DNA from 3 places in the Brachybacterium sp. AOP3-A1-3 genome. Region 1 is predicted to be linked to each of the others. Evidence: riboswitches for the same ligand, from Rfam matches in the RefSeq annotation. Region 1 holds a riboswitch; each other region holds the start of a gene.
What was found. Region 1 has a riboswitch for thiamine pyrophosphate ahead of ACT3T5_RS11095 (ECF transporter S component). Riboswitches for the same ligand answer to the same signal wherever they lie in the genome.
Positions count from the first base shown of each region.

Region 2: another riboswitch for thiamine pyrophosphate. It lies ahead of ACT3T5_RS07695 (YkoF family thiamine/hydroxymethylpyrimidine-binding protein); the one in region 1 lies ahead of ACT3T5_RS11095 (ECF transporter S component).
Region 3: another riboswitch for thiamine pyrophosphate. It lies ahead of thiC (phosphomethylpyrimidine synthase ThiC); the one in region 1 lies ahead of ACT3T5_RS11095 (ECF transporter S component).

Region 1 covers NZ_JBQSXM010000007.1:30,641-33,907, forward strand. The annotation lists gene ACT3T5_RS11085 (M13 family metallopeptidase) at 1-796, shown strand, start outside; gene ACT3T5_RS11090 (hypothetical protein) at 822-1,388, shown strand; TPP riboswitch at 1,454-1,561, shown strand; gene ACT3T5_RS11095 (ECF transporter S component) at 1,610-2,191, shown strand; gene ACT3T5_RS11100 (ATP-binding cassette domain-containing protein) at 2,169-3,267, shown strand, end outside.
Region 2 covers NZ_JBQSXM010000004.1:108,254-111,520, forward strand. The annotation lists gene ACT3T5_RS07690 (ECF transporter S component) at 1-602, opposite strand, end outside; gene ACT3T5_RS07695 (YkoF family thiamine/hydroxymethylpyrimidine-binding protein) at 599-1,369, opposite strand; TPP riboswitch at 1,408-1,516, opposite strand; gene ACT3T5_RS07700 (MBL fold metallo-hydrolase) at 1,650-2,414, shown strand; gene ACT3T5_RS07705 (MBL fold metallo-hydrolase) at 2,467-3,183, opposite strand.
Region 3 covers NZ_JBQSXM010000002.1:221,654-224,920, reverse strand. The annotation lists gene ACT3T5_RS03815 (hypothetical protein) at 1-324, opposite strand, end outside; gene ACT3T5_RS03810 (sugar O-acetyltransferase) at 406-975, opposite strand; TPP riboswitch at 1,260-1,370, shown strand; gene thiC (phosphomethylpyrimidine synthase ThiC) at 1,372-3,153, shown strand; gene ACT3T5_RS03800 (hypothetical protein) at 3,229-3,267, shown strand, end outside.

The sequences.
Region 1 (3,267 bases):
CCCGAAGATCGGCTACCCCGACTCCTGGCGCGACTACGACGGCTTCGAGATCGTCCCCGGCGATCTGGTCGCGACGGTGCGCGCCTCGCGCCGCTTCGACGCCGAGTTCGAGTACGCCAAGGTGGGCGGCCCGATCGACGAGACCGAGTGGCACATGACCCCGCAGACGGTCAACGCGTACTACAACCCCGGCCGCAACGAGATCGTGTTCCCCGCCGCGATCCTGCAGCCGCCCTTCTTCGACGCCGAGGCCGAGGACGCCGTGAACTTCGGCGGCATCGGCGCCGTGATCGGCCACGAGGTGGGACACGGCTTCGACGACCAGGGCTCGAAGTACGACGGCGACGGCAACCTCGCCTCCTGGTGGACCCCGGAGGACCGCGAGGCGTTCGACGAGCGCGCCGCGACCCTCATCGCGCAGTACTCCGAGCTCTCCCCGCGCGAGCTCGACGACTCCCATCGTGTCAACGGTGCGCTCACCATCGGCGAGAACATCGGCGATCTGGGCGGGCTGTCCATCGCCGTGAAGGCGTACCTCGCGACCACCGGCGCCGACGCCCCGGAGCTCGACGGCTTCACCGGCCTGCAGCGGGTGTTCCTGTCCTGGGCCACCGTGTGGCGCGGCATGAACCGCCCGCAGGAGGGCATCCGTCGCCTCGCCGTGGACCCGCACGCCCCGATGGAGTTCCGCTGCAACACGGTGGTGGGCCACCTCGCCGAGTTCCATGAGGCCTTCGACGTGCGCGAGGGCGACGGGATGTACCGCGCCCCCGAGGACCGGGTGACGATCTGGTGATCATCGACCTCTCGACGGGCGTGCTGTGAGGCCCGACGCCCCGTTCTACGTCGGCACCACCCGGCCCTCCCGGATCGGCTGGACCCGCATCGGCCTGACGGTGCTGGCCGGCGTGATCGCCACGCTGCTGATGTCCTCGCGCAGCAGCGTGGCCGCCGGCCTGCTGATCGCGTTCCTGTTCGTCCTGCTCACGCTGTGGACCTGGATGGGTCAGCATGCGCGGTTCGTGGTCGACGAGCGCGGCCTCACGGTGAGCCTCGGCGGCTTCCTGCCGCGCAAGCCCTGGCCGCTGGCGGACTTCCGCACCGTGCAGTACCGCACGCTGGGGGCCTCCACGGTCGGGGTGACGCTCGGCGGGTACGGCTGGCGTCGGGGCCGGGCCTCCGCGTCCACGGCCGCGGAGCTCACCCCCGTCGGCAGCCGGAAGATCTACACGACCGGCCAGGCGCAGCAGCCGTACCGGCTGCTGGTGACCCGCGCAGGGAAGATGGTCGAGATCGTCGGGCGCTCGGGGACGAACTATGTGATCTCCCCCGAGGACACCGAGGCGACCGCCGCCGCGATCGACCAGGCGATCCGCGCCCGACGGTGACGCGAACCGCGCCCGTCGGTGACGCGAACCGCGCCCGCCGCCGAGACGGCTAGACTGTCGGGGTCATCCACTGACAGGGGAGCACCGCCACGGTGCTGAGAGTGCGCGAACCTGCGCAGACCCTCGAACCTGATCCGGCTCGCACCGGCGTAGGGAGTCGGGACATCCGCGCGGGGCCACCGGTCCTGTGCGCCCCTTCCGTGCAGATGGAAGGAGAAGTGATGACGCGTTTCCGCACCCTCGACCTGATGGTCACCGTGCTGATCGGGGCGGCCTTCGGGGTCGCCTATCTGGGATACGGGCAGCTGTACACGCTGATCGGTCCGTTCACCGCCGCCTTCAAGCCGGCCGAGGGGCTGCTCGCCGGGATCTGGTTCCTGCCGGGCATCCTCGCCGCGCTGCTCGTGCGCAAGCCGGGCGCCGCTCTGTTCGCCGGGCTGCTGGCCGCGGTGCTCTCGATGCTGCTGGGCAGCCCGTGGGGCTGGGGCACCGCGATCTCCGGGCTGATGCAGGGCGGCGGCGTCGAGCTCGCGTTCCTGCTCACCCGCTATCGGCGCTTCACGCTCCCGGTCGCGATCCTCGGCGGGCTGCTCGCCGCCGTCCTGGAATGGGGCTGGGAGAAGGTCATCTACTACCCCGAGATGAGCTGGCCGTTCTCCCTGGCCATGCTGGGGGCGTTCCTGGTCTCCGGGGCGCTGCTGTGCGGTGTGCTGGGCTGGGCGGCATCCCGCGCCCTGGCGGCGACCGGCGCGGTGGACTCCCTGCCCTCCGGTCGTGAGCATGCCCGCATCGCCGAGGCCTGAGACGGAGAGCTCGCCGATCTCCCCGATCACCCCGATCGCTCCGGTATCGCTGGACGGCCTCACCTGGCGCCCGCTCACCCGGCGGGAGCCGACGATCGCTGGGCTGGATCTCGTGATCCCTGCCGGCCAGCGCGTGCTGCTGGCCGGGGCGAGCGGGAGCGGCAAGTCGACGGTGCTGCGCGCCCTCGCGGGTCTGCTGGACGAGGAGACCGGCGAGGGCAGCGGGCTGGTCCCGCCCCCGCGACGGCCCGGCGAGCGCGGACTGCTGCTGCAGAACCCCACCCATGCGCTCGTGGCCGCGACCATCACGAGGGATGCCGCCTTCGGACCGGAGAACGCCGCCCTGGACCGCCCGGAGATCCACCGCCGCGCCGAGGACGCCCTCGCGTCGGCCCGGGGCGATCTGGATCCCTCCCGCGCCCCGCTGGATGTCAGCGGCGGACAGCAGCAGCGCATCGCCCTGGCCGGGTCGCTCGCGCTGGGTCCCGATCTGCTGCTGCTCGACGAGCCGACGAGCATGCTCGACCCCGCGACCGCACAGGAGGTGCGCACGGCGATCCTCGAGGCCGCCGAGGGCCGCACCCTCGTGCTCGCCGAGCACCGCATCGAGCCCTGGCTGCCCCACGTCGACCGGCTGGTGGTGCTCGGCGACCAGGCCCGGATCCTCGCCGACGGGGACCCGGAGGAGGTGCTGCGGGAGCGGCGGGAGGTGCTCGTCGAGGCGGGGGTGCTGGTCGAGACGGAGGCGCTGGAGGACGTCGCGACGTCGGCTGCACCGCAGCACGGGGCCCCGGCAGAGGCTCCAGACGGTGCTCCGGTGGCGTCACTGCACGGGGTGACGGTGCCGACGCGCGGGCTCTGCGCGCCGGTCGATCTCGCTGTGCACGCCGGGCGGATCACTGCGCTCACCGGCCCCAGCGGGGCGGGCAAGACCACCCTTCTGCGCACGCTGCTCGGTGCCGCCACTCCGGAGATCGGCACCGTGCACCGCCCGCCGCGCGAGAGGATCGCCTCGGTCCCCCAGGACCCCGAGCACTCCTTCGTCGCCGCCACTGTGCGCGGCGAGCTGCTGGCCT
Region 2 (3,267 bases), on a different contig from region 1:
TCGAGCGGTGCGGCTCCGATCGCGAAGTCGTCGAGCACGCCCGTTCTCCGCAGGGCGCCGACGATGGTCCTCGCGAGCAGCCCGCCGAGCACGATCCCCGACAGCACCTGCACACCCAGGCGCAGCTCGAGCAGATCCTGCCCGTACCAGCCCATCCGATACGCGGTCCAGAAGAACACGAGCCCGGCGCCGAGGGCGCCCGACGCGGCGAACACGCCCCAGCCGAAACGGCGGTACTTGGTCAGGGCGAAGGGCAGCTCGCTGCCGATGCCCTGCAGCAGCGCCGAGAGCACCAGCAGCGGGCCGACCGGGCTGCCGAGGAACACCACCTCGACGACCGCGGCGATCAGCTCCGCGAGGATGCCGCTGCCCGGTCGCCGGAGGATCGCCACGGCGATCGGCCCCACGAGCAGCCAGGATCCGAACAGGACGTGCTGGGCGAGATCGCCCGCGGGGCCCATGGCGATCGCAAGGCCGTTCCATGCCTGGACGAAGATCCAGTACAGGAAGCCGAACACGACGCCGAGCACGACGACCAGCACGATCTCCCGCAGAGTGAAGCGGGCGCGCCTCCGGGACGGGGCTTCCTGCATCGCGGTCATCGCGTCACCTCGTCCAGGGTGCGCGTCGCGTCCAGGGTGCGCGTCGCGTGCGAGGGGCTGTTCAGCGAGATCGAGAGGTGGCTCGTCACGTGCTGGACGCCGCGTCCCACCAGCAGCCATCCGGCGATCGCCGTGGCCAGGACGTCGCCGACGTCGCCCTCGAGACGGGTCACGAAGTGCTCGGAGCCCCGGAAGGTCCCCAGCTCGCGGGCGTGATCGATCGCCGCGTAGATGTCCCGCATGTGGTCCGGGAGCGTGCCATCGGCGAGCACCTGATCGGCCAGCGGGTACAGAGCCCATTCCGCCGCGGCGTAGCGGCCTGTGCGGCGGGGCTCCGGCACGTCCGTTGCACGGGGTCCGGCCCCGCCGGGCAGCTCGCAGGCCACCTCCCCCGGGCATCCCCGGGACAGGAGCACGGAGATCGTGGCGTGGTGCTCGGTGCGGGCGAGATCCTCGGCGAGATCGATGAGATAGCGCTGCAGGTGCACCTCATGGCCGCCGATGTAGGTGGAGACGTCGCCGGTCTCGCGCACGAGGCCGGTCCCGTCGAGGCGTGAGAGGACGTCGAGCAGGAGCGGCGCGTAGTCGTCCGCCATCACGGCGACGGTCACCCGGGCGCCCACGCCGAACCCGAGCGGCGTCGCCGTGGGATCGGGGGAATCAGCGAGATCAATGGGGTCGACGGGATCGGCGGGATCAGTGGGGTCGGCGGGATTCTCCGGGACTGCGGGCGGGGCGCCGACGGATGCGGCAGACGCTGAGGTCATGGTCCGTGCCTTTCACGAAGGGCACGGGCACGCGGCGGATCTCGCCCGGCGGAGCTTCCTGCGCCGGCATGATCCGGGTCAGGTTCTACGGTCGGAGTTGGAGAACTCCCTCTCAGCCCGGCCTACCGGACTCCCGTGCACGGGGCCACTGTAGACGGGACCGCGGGCTCACCGACGGCCACGTTCACAGAACCCGTCGCCCGGGCCCTGGAGCGGTCGCGCGCGGCTGATACTTTCGGGGCCGGAACTCCAGGAGGGGAGCACAAGGATCGTGGGAAAGATGCAGATCCACGCCATTGCCGACGACGTCTTCATGGTCTCGGGGATCGCCTCGAACTGGACGCTGGTGCGAGAGGGCCGTGACCTCACCCTGATCGATGCGGGCTATCCGAAGGATCTGGGCGCCGTGATCGCCGCCGTCGAGCACATCGGGAACAGGGTGGAGGACATCCGGGGTGCCTTGATCACTCACGCCCATGTCGACCATGTGGGCGCTCTCCCGCAGCTGCAGGAGATCCATCGATTCCCGCTCCACGCCCATGAGCACGAACTGCCCATGCTCCGCGGCGAGGCCCATGAGCAGGCCACGGCCGCGGACGTCCTGCCGCAGTGCTGGCGGCCGCGCACGGCGCTCTGGACGCTCACCCTCCTGCGCGCCGGTGCGCTGTCCTCGATCCGGCTGCCGCAGACGCAGGCCGTGAGGACCGGTACGGCGCTGGATCTCCCGGGGGCCCCGGTCGCCCTGGCCTGCCCCGGGCACACCTCGGGCCACACCATCTACCACCTGCCGAGGGCAGGCGTCGTGCTCACCGGCGACGCGCTGATCACCGGGCATCCCGTCACCTCGCGCGTCGGGCCGCAGCTGCTGCCGGCGCTGACCGCCCACGATCCGGTCGGGCTCTACGACACCCTGGGCAGCATCGCGCAGATCGACGCCGACACCCTCGTCCCCGGTCACGGACCGGTCTGGCGCGGTCAGATGCGGGCAGCCGTCGCCGAAGCGCGCGCCTCGGCAGCGCCCGTCTTCACACGCCCTCGGCCCTGACCACCAGGTGCCAGGACGGCGGGACCGGCACCTTCCGTTCAGAGCTCAGAGCTCAGAGCTCGACGACGCCGTCCTCCGGCCAGTCGCGCACCTCGGTGCCCTCGGGCGAGAGCGCACCGGACTGGCGCAGGTAGATCGACCGGCCGCCCTCGCTGGCCACCGCATCGTGGACCGGCAGAGCCAGACGCGGGCGCACCGCGCGCAGGAAGTCGATGGTCTCGGACATCTTGGACCACGGCGCCACCACGGCGAAGGCCAGGGCGTCGATGCCGTGGAACTCCTGCAGGGGCTCCAACGAATCCCCCGTGATCCCGAGCTGCGGCCCGCCCCCGGCGGAGAGCACGAGGCCCACGTTGCCCACGCGCGGGATGTCGGGATGGATGATGGCGTGCTGACCGCCTGCCGCGACGATCCGCAGCGCCTCGCGACCGTCCAGTGCTGGGAACTCATGAGCCTCGCCCGCGCTGAGCGGCAGCAGGCGCTCGGTCGAGACCGCGGCGCCGTCCTCGCTGCTCTCGGCGAGCTGCGCGGCCGTCTCCGGCTCGGCGATCACGACCGCCTGCGCGCTCGCAGCCAGGACGTGGTCCAGCAGGCCGCGGTCGAGATGATCAGGATGCTGATGCGTGACGGCGACGGCGTCGACGCCCGCGAGCACCTCGGTGCCCAGCGTTCGCATGGCCTCGCCGCTGAAGATGCCGGGGTCCACGAGAACCCTCCGCCCGGCCATCTCGACGAGCAGGCAGGAATGGACGAGGTGACGGATCTTCATGGCTGCCTCCGGGGTCTGCGGAATCGGGTGCCCCCACCGTACGACCACGGGACCACCACGCCAATGCCCTGCAGATCCGGCTCG
Region 3 (3,267 bases), on a different contig from region 1:
TGCAGAGGCCGGGTAGGGCTGAAGGGTGAGCGCACGGAATTCATTGAAATGCTGTGTCTCGTCGACCTCGAGAATGCGGCTGTGCCCGTCGGGGCCGAGAATGACTGCATCGAGGCTGCGCCGTTCCCGTGGGGGCATGACTTCCGGGAGGTCCGCCGCAGCCAATTGGCGGTAGATCGTTCTCACCAGGGGCCACGCGTCTCCGCAGTCGGTCGATCCGGGCCGGTTCAGCCACGCCGGTGTGGGTGGCTTCTCGATCACCTGGTGCTCGGGCAGCGCGGCGCGCACAGCCGCGATCGTCGAACGCTGGAATTCAAGAGCCATAAGCCCCAAGGTAGCGGGGCACCCGCCAATTGATGGGTGCCATCCCGTCGCTGCGAGGCGACGGCCTTCGGCGCGTAGCTCTCAGTCCTCGACGGTCCTGATCACCCGGGCCGGCGAACCGACGACGAGCGCTTTCGCCGGCACGTCCTTGGTGACGACGGAGGCGGCGGCGATGACGGCGTCGTCCCCGATGGTGACGCCGGGCAGGATCGTCACGTTCGCGCCGATCCACACGTTGTTCCCGATCGTCACGGGGGCCGGGTGGAGGTCGCCGCGGCGGCTCGGGGCGAGATCGTGGTTCAGGGTGGCGATCACGGTGTTGTGCCCGATGAGGCAGTCGTCGCCGATGTGCAGCCCGCCCTGGTCCTGGAAGCGGCAGCCGGCGTTGAGGAACACGCGCTTGCCCAGGTGGATGTTCTTGCCGAAGTCGGAGGTGAAGGGCGGGAACAGGGTGACGCTCTCGTCGATCTCACGGCCGGTGAGCTCGGCGAGCAGCTCTCGCACCCGGGAGGGTTCGTGATAGCCGCCGTTGAGCTCTCCGGTGACCTTCAGCGCCTCCTGGCTGGTGGCGTGCATGACCGCGTGCAACGGGGAGTTCGCCGGGATGGCCTGGCCGGAATCGAGGGCGTCCAGCAGGTCGGTGAGGGTCATGGGGCCGCCTTCCACGGAGGGTCGCGCCGGGGTGGCAGCGCCGCGACTCCCAGCGTAGCCAACACTGCCTGCGCGGACGCTCGACCGTCCTGACGCTCCAGGCCGACGGGCAGGGCACCTCGTCGCCGACCAGGCCCACCTCCCCCACTCCGGGATCGCAGTCCGGACCGTTCGCACGCGCCACACCAGATCCACTGCCTCCCCTCGCGGCCGGCGACCGCGAGGGGAGGCAGCGGCGAGCCGCTCGAGCATCCTCACGGTCGAGACGGGTGCTACTATCGTCGCCGATCCCTCGGGTGCCCGATGCAACGGGCTGAGATCGGACTGTCGCTGTCCGAGTACCGAATGAACCTGCCCCGGATAATGCCGGCGAAGGAAGAAGGAGAGCGCAGCGCTATGTCCGCACGCCCTGAGAAGTTCGCACGACCCGAGAACTACCCCACCCACCGCCTCGACGTGCTCGAGGATCCTGCCCATGGCATCCGTGTGCCCATCACCCGGGTCCTCCAGGACGATGCCCCCGACGGCACGGCGAACCCTCCTCTGGCGGTGTACCGCACTGCCGGTCCCGGCTGCGTACCGGAGGTGGGGCTGCCGCCGATGCGGGAGACCTGGATCGCCGAGCGCGGTGACGTCCAGGCATACGCGGGCCGAGACCGCGCCCTCGCCGATGACGGCCGCGGCGCCGTGCGTCGGGGCGAGGCTAGCGCCGAATGGCGCGGTGCCCGTCGCGCCCCGCTGCGCTCCCCCGTCGGCACCCGGGTCACGCAGATGCACTATGCCCGGCGCGGCGAGATCACCCCGGAGATGCGCTACGTCGCCCTGCGGGAGAACTGCGACGTCGAGCTGGTGCGCAGCGAGCTCGCCGCAGGCCGCGCGATCCTCCCGGCGAACGTGAACCATCCGGAGGCGGAGCCGATGATCATCGGGAAGGCCTTCCTGGTGAAGATCAACGCGAACATCGGCAACTCGGCGGTGACCTCGTCGATCGCCGAGGAGGTCTCCAAGCTCGAATGGGCCACCCGCTGGGGCGCGGACACGGTCATGGACCTGTCCACCGGGGACGACATCCACACCACCCGCGAGTGGCTGCTGCGCAATTCTCCGGTGCCCATCGGGACGGTGCCGATCTACCAGGCGCTCGAGAAGGTCGACGGGGAGGCGAATGCGCTGACCTGGGAGATCTTCCGCGACACCGTGATCGAGCAGTGCGAGCAGGGCGTGGACTACATGACCATCCACGCCGGGGTGCTGCTGCGGTACGTGCCGCTGACCGCGAACAGGGTCACCGGGATCGTCTCGCGTGGCGGGTCCATCCTGGCCGGCTGGTGCCTGGCCCATCACCGCGAGAACTTCCTGTACGAGCACTTCGACGAGCTGTGCGAGATCTTCGCCCGCTACGACGTGTCCTTCTCGCTGGGCGACGGGCTGCGGCCGGGCTCCCTCGCCGACGCGAACGATGCCGCCCAGTTCGCAGAGCTCGACACCCTCGCCGAGCTCACCGAGCGGGCCTGGGAGCACGATGTGCAGGTGATGGTCGAGGGGCCCGGACACATCCCGCTGCACCTGGTGCGCGAGAACGTGGAGCGGCAGCAGGAGCTGTGCCACGGCGCGCCGTTCTACACGCTGGGTCCGCTGGTCACCGACATCGCCCCGGCGTACGACCACATCACCTCGGCGATCGGCGCCACGGAGATCGCCCGCTATGGCACCGCCATGCTCTGCTACGTCACTCCCAAGGAGCATCTGGGGCTGCCGGATCGCGATGACGTGAAGACCGGGGTGATCACCTACAAGATCGCGGCCCATGCGGCCGACGTCGCCAAGGGGCATCCCGGGGCGATCGCCCGGGACGACGCCCTGTCGAAGGCGCGTTTCGAGTTCCGGTGGCGCGACCAGTTCGGGCTGTCCCTGGATCCGCAGCTCGCGCAGGAGTACCACGACGAGACCCTGCCGGCGGAACCCGCGAAGACCGCGCACTTCTGCTCGATGTGCGGCCCGAAGTTCTGTTCGATGCGGCTGTCCCAGGACATCCGCGACACCTACGGCGACGCCGCGGAGCAGGCGGAGATCGCCCGGGCCGGTATGGAGGCGAAGGCTCGCGAGTTCCGCGAGGCGGGCGGCACCGTGTACCTGCCGGACCCGTCGTTGCCCGCGGGTTCCGGGAGCGATGGCTGACGGCATCCGGCGGGCCGGCCCGGCGAGGACGAGATCGAGAACGTGGTCGAGACGCGGGTGCCCTACCGTGGGTCCATGACCACCGCCCGTCCGGCCCGCCGCTGGGCGCTCCGC